Regions from separate parts of the Hoeflea sp. genome, predicted to be linked through region 2. Evidence: predicted binding sites of a transcription regulator. Region 2 holds the regulator's gene; the other holds the start of a gene.

Region 1 (7,990 bases), on a different contig from region 2:
TAGTGCATCGAACGAAATGATGGAGGAATGCGCATGTCCGATCCGGCACCAGAATACATCGAACGCGAACTGATCCCGGTCATCGATATCGGCCCGTTGCGTGACGGTTCCGACCCGGCCGGCGTCGCCCGGCAACTGCACCGCGCCAGCCGCGAGGTCGGCTTTATCTACGTTTCCAACCACGGCATCCCGGAAGAGACCATCGAGGCCGCCCGGTCCACGGCCATGCAATTTTTTCGACAGCCGGCCGAGGAGAAAAACCGGGTCGCGGTCAGCGGCGCCCATCGCGGTTTCCTGTCCGTCGGCGGCGCCAAAATGCAGGACGATGCGAAGGCCGACCTGAAGGAAAGCTTCATTTGGGGCTATGAGGATTCGCACGGCGTGACGCCGGACGACCACAGCCTGCGCGGCGCCAATCGCTGGCCCGATTTCATGCCGCAGACGCAGACGGTCTCCATGGACTACTTCAACAGGGTCCACGAGGTGGCGCACCACCTCATGCGCGGCTTCGCGCTCGGGCTCGACCTGCCGGTCGATACGTTCCTGAAGACCAATGACGCACCGCTCAGCCGTGCCTCCTTTGTCTATTATCCGCCGCAGGAGAATGGAAATTCCGGCCAGTTCGGCGTCGGGCCGCACACCGATTTCGGGGTCCTGACGGTGCTGTGCCAGGATTCCGTCGGCGGCCTTCAGGTCGAGACGCTGGACGGCGAATGGATCGCCGCTCCGCCGATCCCCGGCACGCTCGTCGTGAATGTCGGGGACCTTCTGGCCCGCTGGACCAACGGCGAATACCGCTCGACCCCCCACCGCGTCATCAACACATCCGGCAAGGAACGCCTTTCGCTTGTTCTTGCCTATGACCCGGAGCCGCAGACCATGATCGATCCGCGCGACATCTTCGGGCCGGACTGCGCCATGAAGGAAGAGCCGATCTCCTGCGGCGATTATCTGCAGTGGCGGTTTGCAAAGGCCTTTTCCTATCGCGGCGACGATGGCAAATAGGTCGCGGATGAAAGGCAGGCGGAACCGCATCTGAATGACAGACCAGGTTGTCAACAAGAAACCACTGTCCGAATTCGGCGTCGATGAGGCGGTCGGCAAGGCGTTGCGCGCCTTGCGCGAGGCCAACAACCTGACCGCCCGGGACCTGGCATCCGGCTCCAGTGTATCGGCGGCCATGATTTCACGCATCGAGAACGGCCAGGTCTCCCCTTCCCTGTCGACGCTTGAGGCGCTGGCCCAGGCGCTTGAAGTGCCGATCGTCAGCCTGTTGCGCGAAACGGGAACCGCCACCGCCGACATCACCCACGTCAAGGCCGGCAAGGGCCTGGCATCGACCCGCGTCGCCGGGCGTCATTCGCACGACTTCGTCGCGCTCGGCTTCCACCGCCGGCCGGGGCTCGAATTCGAAGCGCTGATGGTCACGCTCGACAGACGAGACGACTCGCGCCCGCCCATCTATAACGGGCACGGGTGCCTTTTTGTCTACGCGCTGGAGGGCGAGGCCATTTATCTTTACGGCGAACGGGAGATCCACCTGCGGGCCGGCGATTCACTGAGCCTTGACGCCGAACTCCGCTACGGCATCAAGGAAGTGCTCACACCGGTCTTCCGGTTCCTCTCCGTTCAGGCATCCGGACGTTAGGGCAGAGCAAAAATGACGACAGATCATCTTGCCGAGGCAGCCCGCAATCTCCTGATCAGTTGCGCCGGGGCCGAACCGGGCGACACCATCCTCATCCTGCATGAGGATCCCGATCTCGGCTGGTACGACCCGCACGCGCCCGAAGCCGTCGCCAAAGCAGCGGAACGGCTGGGCATGAGGCCGACGCTACGCATGGTCGGCGGTCCGGATGAGAGCGGCGCACTGTCCGAAGACCTGTTGACGGCGATGCAAGCGCACGACCAGACGGTGTTCTTTGCCAGAATCGGCGACCAGGGCCGCTTCTCGATCCGCCAGTCCGGAAGGCCGGCGGTCATGTCCTACGCGATCAATCGGAACATGCTGGCCTCCGCCTTCGGCCGTTTCGACTACGGTGCCTTGCTCGATCTGAAGGACGCGCTCAACCGGACGCTCGACGCGGCCGAAAAGATCCGCATCACCTGCCCGAACGGCACGGATCTTTCCGGACGCTCGATCGTCGATCCGGGCGAAGCCGAGGACGTTTCGCTCAAGCGCTTCCCGATTGGTGTCTACAAGCCGATACGGATGCAGGGATTTTCCGGCAAGGTGGCGATCACGCATTACCTCACGCCGACCGGTTCCCGTCCCTACACGCCGGCATGGCTCGGTCTCGACGAGACCGTCATCGCGACCGTGGACGGCAACCGCATCACCGGCTTTGCGGGCGCGGCGGCAACGGTCAGCGCCGTCGAGGGCCATTACCGGCACGTCGCGGAGACATTCGCCATCAAGCCGATGTTCGTGCATTCCTGGCATTCGGGCATGCACCCGGCCTGCGCCTACGCCATGCCCGCGGCGGACAACCCCGACCGCTGGTCAAACACGGCATTTCCCAATCCGCGCATCCTGCATTTTCACACCTGCGGCGCCTATCCGCCGGGCGAGATCTGCTGGATGGTGTTTGACCCGCTTGTCACCGTCGACGGCACGCCCCTGTGGGACCGCGGGCATTTGAACCGGGAAATCAACGACGATATCGCCGCCGTCTTTTCCCGCTGGCCCGGCCTTGCCGCCCTGTTCGACAATCCCTCCCGCGATATCGGACTTGACACTGTCTAGCCTTGACCGCGCTTGCCGACCCGTCGCGCCGGCGCATCTTCGAAACGCTGCGGGACCGGCCGCTTGAACCGGCATCAAACCCATTCGTCCCGGAACAGGGGTAAACCATGTGACCGGTATAGACACAAAAGATAAATGGCGGGCCGTGCGCGACGAAAAGGCGTGAAACCACAATCAGCGCAGCTGCTGTGGAGCGTGTCGCGCATCTCGCAATTCGGCCGGTCGAGCATGGCTGTCCCGGCAGGCGTCTCCAATGTGGCGGCGTCCAATTGGCTCAAAGGATGGCCATTCGCAACAACGACTTGATATGCCTCTCGATAGAGAGGATCTATACGATATAGCTCGGGGCTGACATCAGCGGCGGTGACCACGATGTCAAAATCTCCTTCCCGAAATCCGCTCGGAAGGTCTTCGTGCGGCGCGACGACCAGCTCGATCTCAGCTTGAGGCAGGCGGGCTCTGAACCGTTCTACCGCCTCTGCCTTCGCTTGCCTCGCCTCTGTCTGCAACCTCTTCAGCCGGGGAAAGATGAGTTTTCCTAAAGGAGTCAGCCGACAGCCGGCGCGATCCCGGATGAACAGTGCACCACCCAATCCGTCCTCTAGAGCGAGATGAGGTTAGCTTCTTGATGGCCGCTGTCAGGGACGGTTGAGACACATTGGAGGCACTGGCCGCATGGGTGAAATCGCGATGCGCGCGCACGGCCGGAAAATGGCCGATCTGGTTCATCTCCATCGGCACCTCCGGATGTCGCTCGGGCAGCCTCGGCGGAACAAGATATATAGTCAATACCTATCGTAAAATAGAATTTCGGGATTGGAGCCGGAAGCGGGCGTCGTGGGACAAGGGGCCATCGAAATCGATGAAACCCAACGCAGGAGATGACCCATGAAAAAGCAAATCCTCCCGATGCTGTCGGCCTTTGCCCTCGTCGCCACAACGTCGCTCGCAACCGCCCAGGAGACCGTCATGAGCGACTACACCGCAAGCTATATCGAAATGCAGGCCGCCAATGGCCAGACCAGTGCCCTTGCCGAATTCCTGGCCAGCGCCGCACCCATGGTGAGGGAGACCGAGCCCGGCACCGAACTCTGGTTTGCGCTGCAAGCCGGGGACACGCTGGCCATCTTCGACATCTTCATCGACGAGGCGGCGCGGGATGCTCATTTCTCCGGCGCCGTGGCTGGTGCCTTGAACGACAATGCCGGCACCCTGGTGCAAGGCGGATGGGATGACGGCGTGGTCGCCAACATCAACAACTCGGTTGTGCTGTCGGCAAAGGCACCGGTTGACCTCGACAGCGCGACGACCGCGACCTACATCGCGCTCGAAGCGGCGCCGGGCCAGGCCGAACAGCTGGCAGAACTGCTCAGCGCGGCCGGGCCGATCGTCGCGGAAACGGAGCCGCAAACCCTGTTCTGGGTGGCACTGCGGATCGACGAAACAAACTTCGCGATCTTCGACGCCTTCGCTGACAATTCCGGTCGCGAGGCCCACTTCGCCGGCCAGGTCGCGGGCCTACTGAATGAGAGGGCGGCCGATCTCGTTGAAGGCGGCTGGGACGAGGGCGTCGTTGCCAACGTCCGCAACTACGAAATCCTCGCGATCAACTAGTCCGTTGCAACCAGCACGCGCCTGGCGCTTCCGGCGCCGGGCGTTTGGGTCCCTGCATCTAGCCAGTGGACCTAGATCGCCGTCATTACGGAAGCAGACATGCTATCCCAGCCCGGAAATGTCTACTCCGTCCGCGAAGCGACCACCGGACCCGGGTAGTACAACATCGCACAATCGGCAGTGAATAGCGGACCGTGCGCGATTAAAACGCGAACTATTCCTTCGCTATAGCCCTACGCTTGTCTGCAATATGGAACGCGATTGCTCTACGCCATTCGGTTGTGCATCATAATGCTCCGTTAGAATGCAAACACAACATCCGATCTTGGTTGAACTGGAAACTATCTGTAGCGCCCATTGGCCTTAAGTGGCGGCGGTGGCGTGCTCGTCCAACGGCCAAGATTTCGTTTATCTCGCTAGTTCAAGCAGTTCACTTGCCGCGTTCTCGTCGACAATCAGCGTATGGGCGAGGCCACGGCGGAGGGCCGCCAGGATGACCGGGACCTTCGCCTTGCCGCCCGAAGCCAGCACGAGATGCGGGATGGCAAGCAGGTCTTCGATGGGCGGTGCGACGATCCGGTCGGTTACCTCATGCGCGATCGTATCGCCATCGGCGGTCAGATAGTGGCCGCAAATGTCGCCGACGGCGCCGGCAGCGAGGAGCGATCGACGCAGGTCTTCCGAAACCAGGCCGTATTCTACACTGCGCGATCGCGGCGTCAGATCGACGGCGCTGACGAGAGCGACATCAACCTTGCGCACCTGGTCGAACGTCTCGCGCACCGAGCCGGATGAGACCAGCGCATCGCGCATGCCCTTGTCGTCGGCGAACATCGGCGCGGTAACATAATAGCAGGGGCCTTGCAGGATGCGGGCGAAGCGGGCGGCCACGTCATACGGGTTGACGGGGGTGCTGCGCGGAAAGCCGCCGCAAAAGGAGACAACCGTGTTGCGGCGACCATTCTTGCGCGTGATCGCACTGGCCGCCGCATCGATCGTGCCGCCCCAGCCGACGCCGACCACATAATCGTCGCCGATCGTCTCGGACAGGAAGTGCCCGGCCGCCATACCGCTCACCCGGCGCACATCGGTCTCGGGGGCCGGCGCCGGCACGACGATCACCTCGGCGAGGCCGAAGCACTCCTTGAGTGCCGCTTCCATTTCGACACAGGGGCCGTGCGGCGTGTTGATGCGGAGCTGAACCGCGCCGGACGCCCGCAACTCACCAATGATCTGGTTCACCCGCGCGCGGCTCAGCCCGACCTTTTCGGCAATCGCCGACTGGGTAAGCCCTTCCTGGAAATGATACCAGGCGATACGTGCCGCGAGGCGAGGTTCGGTGGAAACACTCATCATGTCGCGCTGTTATCAAATGACCATGCTTTGGTCACCACTAACAAATGTATTTTATTAAATTACATTTGTCATTCGACTGTCATGTTGAACGGCTAATCGACTCCTCCATGACCAAACCGACCTATCCTGACCCATCCTTCTCCTGCAATGGACGCGACTATCCCGCGCCGCGCCAGCCGGTCGTCGTGATCTGCATCGATGGCTTCGATCCGGCCTATCTGGAAGCCGCGCGCGTGCATCGGCTTTGCCCGTTCCTCGGTGATCTGATCGAACAATACGGCCAGCGGACGGCCGCATCGGCGCTGCCGAGTTTCACCAATCCCAACAACATGTCGCTGATCACGGGCGTCGCCCCGGCGCGGCACGGCATCTCAGGCAATTACGCGCTCGATCCCGAAACCGGCGCGCCGGTGATGATGAACACGCCGGCGTTCCTGCGCGCCGAGACGATCCTGGCCATGGCGCATCAGGCCGGCCTGTCGGTCGGCGCGGTCACGGCGAAGGACAAGCTGCGGCGCCTGCTCAGCGCGGGGCTTCCGGAGGACGATAGACGACGGGCGGTGTGCCTGTCGATCGAGGCCCTGGCGAAGGATACCGATGAAACGGTCGATCCGGCGGTCCGCTCGGCGGTCGGCGAGACGCCGCCCGACATCTACAGCGCCGAAGTCAGTCTGGCCGTGCTGCGGGTCGGCCTGGCGCTTCTCGACATGCGGGCGCCGGACCTCCTCTATCTGTCGACGACCGACTACATGCAGCACCGCTACGGACCGGACGCGTCCGAAGTGCTCGACTTCATGGCAGCACTCGACAGCCTCTTGGCCCGGATCGACGCCATGGGCGCGATGATGGTCGTCACCGCGGACCACGGCATGAACGCCAAGACAAAGGCCGATGGCGCGCCGGACGTCGCCTATCTCCAGGACGTTCTGGACGTTGCACTCCCGGAGAAGAGTGCTCGAGTAATCCTGCCGATCACCGACCCCTACATCGTTCATCATGGGGCGCTTGGCGCCTGCGCCATGGTGTATCTGGACGGCGCCGACCCTATCCTTGCCGCCGAATCCCTCATGGCGTTGCGGCAGGTCGACGAGGTTCTGACGCGCGCCGACGCCGCAAGAGAGCTTCAGCTTCCCGAAGACCGTATCGGCGACCTGATGGTGCTTGCGACAGCGTCGGGCGTCTTGGGAACGCGGAAGACGGAACACGATCTGTCGGCGCTGCGCGGGCCCTTGCGGTCGCATGGCGGGCGGCATGAGCAGACCGTGCCCTTCATCGTCAACCGGCCGCTACGCGAAGAGCATCTGCCGTCACCTCTGCGCAATTACGACGCCTTTCATGTCGCCTTGAACCTGCTCGGCCAGGAGGCGGGCCATGGGTGACATTCGCCACGCCGTTCTGGTCGTTCTCGACGGGATGAGACGCGATCTGATCGATGCCGAACGCACGCCGAACCTTGCCAAGTTCGCGGGCAACGCGGCCTGGTTCGCGGACCATCATTCGGCGTTCCCCTCCGTGACGCGGGTCTGCTCGGCAACGATTGCCACGGGTTGCCATCCGCGCCGGCATGAACTGGCTGGCAATGCGATGGTGCTGCGAGAAGACGGTCGGCTGGTGCTGCATGATGCCGGTCATCCCGATTTCCTGCAGCACAAGCGACATGCAACGGGTCGATCCCTGGCAGAACCGACGCTTGCCGAACGGCTTCTGGCCCATGGCGGCGCCATCATCTTCTCCAATGTCTCGCCAGGCGCGGCCTATGCGCATGACCCGGACGGCCACGGGCATGTCTACCACCGGGCCGGCAGCTTCGGGTCGGGACGGGTTCCGGTTCCTAAAGGCGATGCGCTGTGCGTCGGGCGCGGGCTCGATGGCGATCGCGCCATGACGGAACGCTTCGTCGGCGAGGTGCTTGGCGAACGCAAGCCCGGCTTGGCGGTTCTGTGGCTCGGCCATCCCGATACGACCCAGCATTGTGCCGCGCTCGGTTCGCCCGAGCATCTCGCCGCGCTGGCCGAAGCGGATCGGCATGCCGGCACGGTAATCGATGCGGTGTCGAGATTGCGACACAAGGGCGACGATATCCTGCTGCTTGTCGGCTCGGATCACGGGCATCAGACGGTCACGGGGGCGGTCGACATCGACGCGGCACTGATCGTGGCCGGATTGAAGGACAACGCAGCGTCGGACGACGTCGTCGTCGCGCCCAATGGCACGGCGGCGCTGATCTATCTTGCGGAGGCCGTTCGGGGCCGTAGCGATGCCATCGCGGCCTTC
Region 2 (7,990 bases):
GACTTTCGTGTGAAATTCGGTGTGCCTCCGCGTTAGATATCTTGGGTAACTTTAGAAAAATAAATTGAAAATCAAATACTTAAATCGTCATAAACTTGTAACGCTCTTGTCATAAAACCGCGTTGGACAGGTTGGTAAGAGTCACCTGTTAGTAGAAATTATGGGCTGCTTTACCGCAAGGAGCTTCAAGCAGGCCTCTCGATTGGGGAAAATCCTATGAAAACGCTTAAACTGACCGCTGCCGCACTGGTGGCTTCGGCAGCATTCGCCGGCACCGCCGTGGCACGCGACCAGATCAAGATCGTCGGATCGTCGACGGTCTTCCCGTACACGCAGGCCGTGTCTGAGGAATATTCCAACAAGACCGGTAATTCGGCTCCCGTTGTGGAGTCGACCGGTACCGGTGGTGGCTTCAAGGTGTTCTGCGGCGGCATCGGCCCGGACCATCCCGATGTCACGGGTGCTTCGCGCGCTATCAAGGACTCCGAGAAGAAGCTTTGCGCCGATGCAGGCGTGACCGACATCACCGAAGCACTGATCGGTTATGACGGTCTGTCGATCGCCGTATCGCGCGGCAACGAAGCCGACTGGGACCTGTCCGAAGAGCAGATCTTCAGGGCGCTTGCCGCCGAACTTCCGGACGGCAATGGCGGCTTCATCGCCAACCCGAACCAGAAATGGTCGGATATCGACGCCTCGCTTCCCGATGCACCGATCGTCGCCTTCGGTCCTCCCCCGACCTCCGGCACGCGCGACGCCTTCGTCGAACTGGCCATGCATGACGGTTGCAACGCGCTTCCGGGCATGAAGGAACTGGAAGATGCGGACGAAGACACTTGGGAAGAAAAGTGCTCGCGCATGCGCCAGGACGGCCCGTTCATCGAAGCCGGTGAAAACGACAACCTGATCGTTCAGCGCCTCGAGGCCGACCCGAACGCCATCGGCATCTTCGGTTACTCGTTCCTGTACGAAAATGCCGACAAGCTGAAGGGTGTGAAGATCAACGGTGTCGCACCGGACTTCGCGACCATCGCCGACGGTTCCTATCCGGTTTCGCGGCCGCTGTACTTCTACGTCAAGAACGCGCACCGCGAAGTGATCCCCGGCATGAAGGACTTCATCGTCGAGTACATGTCGGAAGAGGCTCTCGGTCCGGACGGATATCTGGCCGAGCGCGGCCTGACGCCGCTTGACGACGCAGCCCGGGCGAAGATGCAGGACAATGTCCTGAACGCCTCGAAGCTTGCAATGTAAATAGACTTGAACCTGCCCCGGCATTTCGCCGGGGCGGTTTTTCGGGGGATGTGATGGTCGGATATCTGTTTCTGTTTCTGCTCGTCGCGGCGGTAATCGCCTATTATATAGCGTCAAGGCGGGCCGTGACCGTCGCCGGCAGCGATGTGCGCGGTCTGCATTCAAGGCCGATCTATCATGGATTGAACGCCCTCGTTTATACCGCCATTCCGGCCTTCATCTTTGTGCTTCTGTGGCTTCTTCTTGAAGGTTCGGTCGTCGACGGCCTTTTGATGAGTGCCTATCCGGGCGCCGACGCCATGACAGGCGCCGAACGCGACCTGCTCATCAGCGAAATCAGGCAGGTTGCCGCCGGAAACATCTTCCGCGAGCCGACGCCTCAGATCACTGCGGCGGTTGAGAACCTCAAATCCCTCAATTCGACCGCCAATCTGCTGCTGGCGGCGGCCGTTGTGATTATCGCGCTGGCCGGCGCCGGTTTCGCCATCATGTCCGTGTCCAAGCGCTTCCTCGCACGTCACAGTTTCGAGCGTTCGGTCACCGTCTTCATGGTTTTCGCCTCGACCGTGGCGATTCTGACGACGGTCGGGATCGTCGCCTCGCTCGTCTATGAGGCAATGCAGTTTTTCAATCGCGTGCCGGTCACCGAATTTCTGTTCGGCCTGCGGTGGGAGCCGCAGATACCGCTGCGCGAGGACCAGGTCGCCGGACAGGGCGCGTTCGGCGCGATCCCCGTCTTCCTCGGCACCATCCTGGTTGCGGCGCTGGCGATGCTTGTTGCGGTACCGGTGGGCATCCTCTCGGCCATCTATCTGACCGAATATGCCTCGCCGCGGTTCCGTGCATTCGTCAAGCCGATGCTGGAAGTGCTCGCCGGCATCCCCACCGTCGTCTACGGGTTCTTCGCGGTGCTGACCGTCGCTCCGGCGCTCAGGCAGTTCGGCCTCAGCATCGGTCTCGATGTCGCGCCCAACAGCGCGATCGCGGCCGGCGGCGTCATGGGCATCATGCTCATCCCGTTCATATCGTCTCTGTCGGACGATGCGTTCGCCGCGGTTCCGCAGTCGATTCGTGACGGTTCGCTGGCGATCGGAGCGACCACTGGTGAAACCGTCAGCAAGGTGTTGCTTCCGGCGGCCCTGCCGGGGATCGTCGGCGGCGTGCTTCTCGCGCTCAGCCGCGCCATCGGCGAGACGATGATCGTCGTCATGGCCGCCGGACTGATTGCAAAGATGACGCTCAACCCGCTCGACTCGGTGACGACCGTCACGGTTCAGATCGTCACGCTTCTGATCGGCGATTCCGAGTTCGACAATCCGAAAACGCTTGCCGCCTTCGCGCTCGGTCTGATGCTCTTTATCATAACCCTGTTCCTCAACCTGATTGCGCTGCGCATCGTGCGTAAGTACCGGGAGAAGTACTGATGTCTGATGTCGCGGAAACACCGCTCGCCCGCCCCGCCTGGAAGTCGCCGGAAATGGCGGCGCGCCGCCGCAAGCGTTATGCCGCCGACCGCAGGCTGCAGCGCTATGGTATCGCCGCGATTTCATTCGCCATCGGCTTTCTGGCCCTTCTGATTTCCACGCTTCTTTACACGGGCGCGTCGGCCTTCGTGCAGACCAAGGCTGAGATCACGGTCGACCTCACGAATGCCGAGCTTGATCCGGACGACCTGATGAATGGGCCCTGGCGCAACATCGTCCGCTCATCCCTGCTTGCGCTCGATCCCACTGAGATTCCGCGCGCGCAGCGGCGTGCCTATTTCGGCATGTTCACCTCCTCGGCGCCGTTCCTGGTCCGCAACCATGTGATCGACAATCCCGATCTGATCGGCAAGACCTTCACGTTCAATGTGCCGTTTGCCGATCCGCTGGATCAGTTTGCCAAGGGCCAGATTTCCCGCGATGTCCTCGAGGATCGCAGACGTGTCAGCGATCAGCAGATCGAGTGGTTCGACCAGCTCAAGGCAAAGGGTGTCGTCTCCAAACCGTTCAACGTCGCCCTGATCCTCAATGCCGATTCCCGCTTTCCGGAGCTTGCCGGTCTCGCCGGCGCGATTTCCGGCTCGTTCTGGGCCCTGCTGGTGTGTTTCCTGATCAGTTTCCCGATCGGCATCGCGGCGGCCGTCTATCTTGAGGAATTTGCGCCCAAGAACAGACTGACCGATCTCATCGAGATCAACATCAACAATCTGGCCGCGGTGCCTTCGGTCGTCTTCGGTCTGCTCGGCCTTGCCGTTTTCCTCGGCTGGTTCGGCCTGCCGCGCTCGGCGCCGCTGGTCGGTGGCATGGTCCTGTCGCTCATGACATTGCCGACCATGATCATCGTCACGCGGGCCGCATTGCGCTCGGTTCCCTCATCGATAAGGGAAGCAGCGCTCGGTGTCGGAGCGTCGCGGCACGAGGCGGTCTTTCATCACATGCTGCCGCTGTCGATGCCGACCATTCTCACCGGCACGATTATCGGGCTGGCGCAGGCGCTGGGCGAGACCGCGCCGCTGCTGCTTATCGGCATGAACGCCTTTATCACCAGTCATCCGGAAGGTGTGTTTTCCGCGTCGACCGCGCTTCCGACACAGATTTACATCTGGGCGGACAGCCCGGAACGCGGGTTCGTGTCGCGGACGTCCGCGGCCATTCTGGTGCTGCTCGGCTTCCTGATCCTGATGAACGGGCTGGCGGTATTCCTGAGAAACCGGTTCGAGCGCCGCTGGTGACGTCGCCGACCGGGACGGTCGTCCGGTTTGCAGGTTGCAAGGGGACGTCCGGCGGTGCATGAAGTCAAAGGTATGGGGTATTGAAGGATGAATATGATGTCGGAAGCAGCAGTTGAAGAGGCGGTCGGCGCAAAAACCGAAACGCAACCGCCGATAAAGATGCAGGGCCGCATGGTGAGCGTCTTTTACAGCGGCTCGCAGGCGCTCTACGACGTCGACCTCGATATCCGGCAATATCAGGTGACGGCGCTCATCGGTCCGTCCGGTTGCGGCAAGTCCACTTTCCTGCGCTGCCTCAACCGCATGAACGACACGATCGACGGGTGCGACGTGAAAGGAAGCATCACGCTCGACGGCGCCGACATCTACGATGCATCCGTCGACGTTGTCGAATTGCGGGCGAGTGTCGGAATGGTGTTCCAGAAGCCCAACCCCTTTCCGAAGTCGATCTACGAGAACATCGCCTACGGCCCGCGCATCCATGGTCTGGCCAGAAGCAAGACGGAATTTGATGAAATTGTCGAGACCAGCCTGCGCAGGGCAGGCCTGTTCGATGAAGTCAAGGACCGGCTCCATGAGCCCGGCACCGGCCTTTCGGGCGGTCAGCAGCAGCGCCTGTGCATCGCCCGCGCCATCGCCGTCAGCCCTGAGGTGATCCTGATGGACGAGCCCTGTTCGGCGCTCGATCCGATCGCCACCGCCAAGGTCGAGGAACTGATCGATGAACTGCGCCAGAACTTCACGATCGTCATCGTGACCCACTCCATGCAGCAGGCCGCGCGGGTCTCGCAGCGCACCGCCATGTTCCATCTCGGCAGTCTGGTCGAGGAAGGCGATACGGACAAGATGTTCACCAACCCGGACGATCAGCGCACCCAGGACTACATCACCGGCCGCTTCGGCTGATCTTGCGCGGACAGGAAAGATCATGAGCGAACAGAACTCCAACAGCCAGCTTGCCGCGCATACGGTTACGTCCTACGACGAGGATCTGCAGTTCCTGGCGCGGCGCATTGCCGAAATGGGCGGGATTGCCGAGCGCATGCTCGAAGAATCCGTCGCCGCGCTGGTCAATGGCGACGCGGGGCTGTCCCAGAAGGTGATCTCCGACGATCTGCTCCTCGACGACGCCGAGCGTCAGATCGGCGAGAAGGCCGTGCTGGTCATCGCCAAGCGCCAGCCCATGGCCGCCGATCTGCGCGATATTATCGGCTCGATCCGCATCGCCGCCGATCTCGAGCGCGTCGGAGACATGGCCAAGAACATTGCCAAGCGGGTGCTTGCCGTCCACGGCATGGCGCAGCCCAAGAAGCTGGTGCGCGGTCTCGATCACCTGGCCGAGCTGGCGCTGACGCAGCTCAAGGAAGTGCTGGACGCCTATTCGTCCCGCTCTCCGGAGCTTGCCAATTCCATCCGCGAACGCGACGAGGAAATCGACGCGATCTACACCTCCCTGTTCCGCGAACTGCTCACCTATATGATGGAAGACCCGCGCAACATCACCGCGTGTACCCATCTGCTGTTCTGCGCCAAGAACATCGAGCGTATCGGCGATCATGCCACCAACATCGCCGAGACCGTATACTATATCAGCACCGGCTCCCAGCTTTCGCCCGACAGGCCGAAAGACGACGAAACGGCGAGCGTGGGCGCCGACGAGTGACGGGCGGGCGGGCCGCGATCGGCGCGCCGCCGGAGAATGAACATGGGTATAGCACCGCAAATCACTGTTGTTGAAGACGAGGAGGCGCTGAGCGTTCTCCTGCGTTACAATCTCGAGGCCGAGGGTTACGAGGTCGATACCGTTCTGCGCGGCGACGAGGCCGAGATCAAGCTGCAGGAACGCGTTCCCGATCTGTTGATCCTCGACTGGATGTTGCCGGGGCTCTCGGGCATAGAACTGTGCCGCCGGCTGCGCATCCGCCCCGAGACCGAGCGCCTGCCGATCATTCTTCTGACCGCGCGCGGCGAGGAAAGCGAACGGGTGAGGGGCCTTTCCACCGGCGCCGACGACTATGTCGTCAAGCCGTTCTCGACACCGGAACTCATGGCCCGCGTACGCGCGCTCCTGCGCCGGGTCAAGCCGGAGACGATTTCGACCGTGCTCAAGGCCGGCGATATCGAGCTCGACCGCGAGACCCATCGCGTCTACCGCCGCGGCCGCGAGATCAAGCTCGGCCCGACGGAATTCCGGCTGCTGGAATTCTTCATGACCTCGCCGACACGGGTCTTTTCCCGCTCCCAGCTTCTCGACGGCGTCTGGGGTCACGATATCTATGTGGACGAACGCACCGTCGACGTCCATGTCGGCCGCCTGCGCAAGGCCCTCAACCTCTCCAACATGCGCGACGTGATCCGCACGGTGAGGGGTGCCGGCTATTCGCTGGAGACGTGAGCGGACTTGCTCTAACCTCATCTCGCTCTATTGCGTCAAATCCTGTGCGATCATGAGTGCATTGCCGTCCGGGTCGTAGAAGGTCGCGGTGCTGACCATGCCTTCAATCGTATCCGTCGGGCCGTCAAACTTGACCCCCTCGGCCTCCAGCGCGCTCCGCGCGGCAACGATGTCGGCGACGCCGAAAACCGGAACGGCATTGCCGGGGGCCGGCTCCGTCTGCTCGCCCATTCCCAGCGTCACGCCCTCGGTCATGGTCTTGACCTCGCTCCATCCGGCCTCGTCGATGTGATGCAGGAGCTCGAAGCCGAGCATGTCGCCATACCATTTCGCGCTTGCGTGCCGGTCGCTGACCGACAGCGCAAAGGTGATCCTATCGTTCAGTGTAACAACAGCCATCGCGATTTCCCTTTGGACTAAATTTATATATACTATACTTTATGGACATAGACAAACTTGTCAACATTACGTCCCGTTCATGGTCCATGGCCATCCTGAAGGCGATGCATAACGGTGTTCCGGGCCGGCAGGCGCCGCTCCTCGTCGCCTCCGGCGCGAGCCGGACGGCATTCGCCAAGAGCCTGGCGCATCTTGTCGAACTCGGGCTGCTGGAGCGCAACGCCGGACATGGTCACCCCTTAAGGCCCGAATACCGCTTGACCGGGGAGGGAATAAGGTTCGCAAAAATGGCCGCCGCGATTGCCGACGCTCTGCCGGATAAATCCGGGCAGCCCCTGCTTCGCCGCGCCTGGACCATTCCTGTCCTTGCCGTCAGCCGCCGGCCCAGCCGTTTTGTCGATATCAAGAGCGCCCTGTCGCCCATAACCGATCGCGCACTCTCCCAGTCGCTGCAAAGGCTGGAGGCGTGGCAATGGCTGAGCCGCGAGATCGACATCACCTCACACCCGCCGCGGCCGATCTACCAGGCGGCCAATGAGGGGTTCCGCATAAGCAACGTCGTCGGCGGCATGCTCTGATCGCTACGGCTTCCGAGATGCGCGCCCGATCGCGGTCTTTTCAGAACGGCATATTGCGGATTTTGTAAGCCTCATATTGAAAAGGACTGGATGGGGAAAATGCTGGGGCTGCAGCGGCCGCACCCGCCAAGCCGGATGCGGCCGGAATCCGGTCTGCAATCACTTCATCTGAAGCTGCATGCGAAGCGTGTCGGCGAGTTCCGAGATCGTCGCATCCACCTCTGCGCCTTCCGTGACCTCGACCAGCGCGGCGGCGATCAGGTCGGTCACGGCCACACCTTCCGCACCGGGATAGGCATACCAGGGGCCGGCATGGGCGGCGACCTGGGCATGCGCGGTCCTGGCGTTGGTGTTCGCCGCGTAATAGGCGCCGAGATACGCCTCGTCATCGAGCACGATCTTGTTTGCCGGCGCATAGCCGGTGTTCTCGACGATGATCTTCTGGCCTTCCGGGCCCGTGACGAAGGAGATGTATTCCCATGCCGCCTTCTGCTTCTCGACGTCCGGGGTCAACATGACGATGGCCGAGCCGCCGGTCGGGAAATAGACATTGTCCTCGGCAACGACCGGCGTGCCGAGCACGGTGACGTCGAACTTTCCGTCCGCGCCCTCTTCGAAGCGGGTCAGCAGCGAAGAGCTTTCAAAGAA

The links. Region 2 encodes PhoB, which activates phosphate uptake and scavenging genes when phosphate is short. Its sites were predicted from a motif close to TGTCATNNANCTGTCAT; they were not measured.
Region 1: a site for PhoB is predicted at 5,783-5,799, ahead of phnA (phosphonoacetate hydrolase). Genes of this name have one in related genera too.

Annotation. Positions count from the first base shown of each region.
Region 1 covers NZ_CFHWAF010000032.1:14,641-22,630, forward strand. The annotation lists gene AC5E6N_RS08440 (isopenicillin N synthase family dioxygenase) at 34-1,005, shown strand; gene AC5E6N_RS08445 (helix-turn-helix domain-containing protein) at 1,040-1,648, shown strand; gene AC5E6N_RS08450 (hypothetical protein) at 1,661-2,746, shown strand; gene AC5E6N_RS08455 (LysR substrate-binding domain-containing protein) at 2,821-3,339, opposite strand; gene AC5E6N_RS08460 (putative quinol monooxygenase) at 3,635-4,360, shown strand; gene AC5E6N_RS08465 (sugar-binding transcriptional regulator) at 4,769-5,716, opposite strand; gene phnA (phosphonoacetate hydrolase) at 5,824-7,095, shown strand; gene AC5E6N_RS08475 (alkaline phosphatase family protein) at 7,088-7,990, shown strand, end outside.
Region 2 covers NZ_CFHWAF010000039.1:6,417-14,406, reverse strand. The annotation lists gene phoR (phosphate regulon sensor histidine kinase PhoR) at 1-36, shown strand, start outside; gene AC5E6N_RS09740 (PstS family phosphate ABC transporter substrate-binding protein) at 217-1,254, shown strand; gene pstC (phosphate ABC transporter permease subunit PstC) at 1,308-2,678, shown strand; gene pstA (phosphate ABC transporter permease PstA) at 2,678-3,970, shown strand; gene pstB (phosphate ABC transporter ATP-binding protein PstB) at 4,058-4,876, shown strand; gene phoU (phosphate signaling complex protein PhoU) at 4,899-5,633, shown strand; gene phoB (phosphate regulon transcriptional regulator PhoB) at 5,682-6,365, shown strand; gene AC5E6N_RS09710 (VOC family protein) at 6,393-6,764, opposite strand; gene AC5E6N_RS09705 (winged helix-turn-helix transcriptional regulator) at 6,806-7,342, shown strand; gene AC5E6N_RS09700 (extracellular solute-binding protein) at 7,502-7,990, opposite strand, start outside.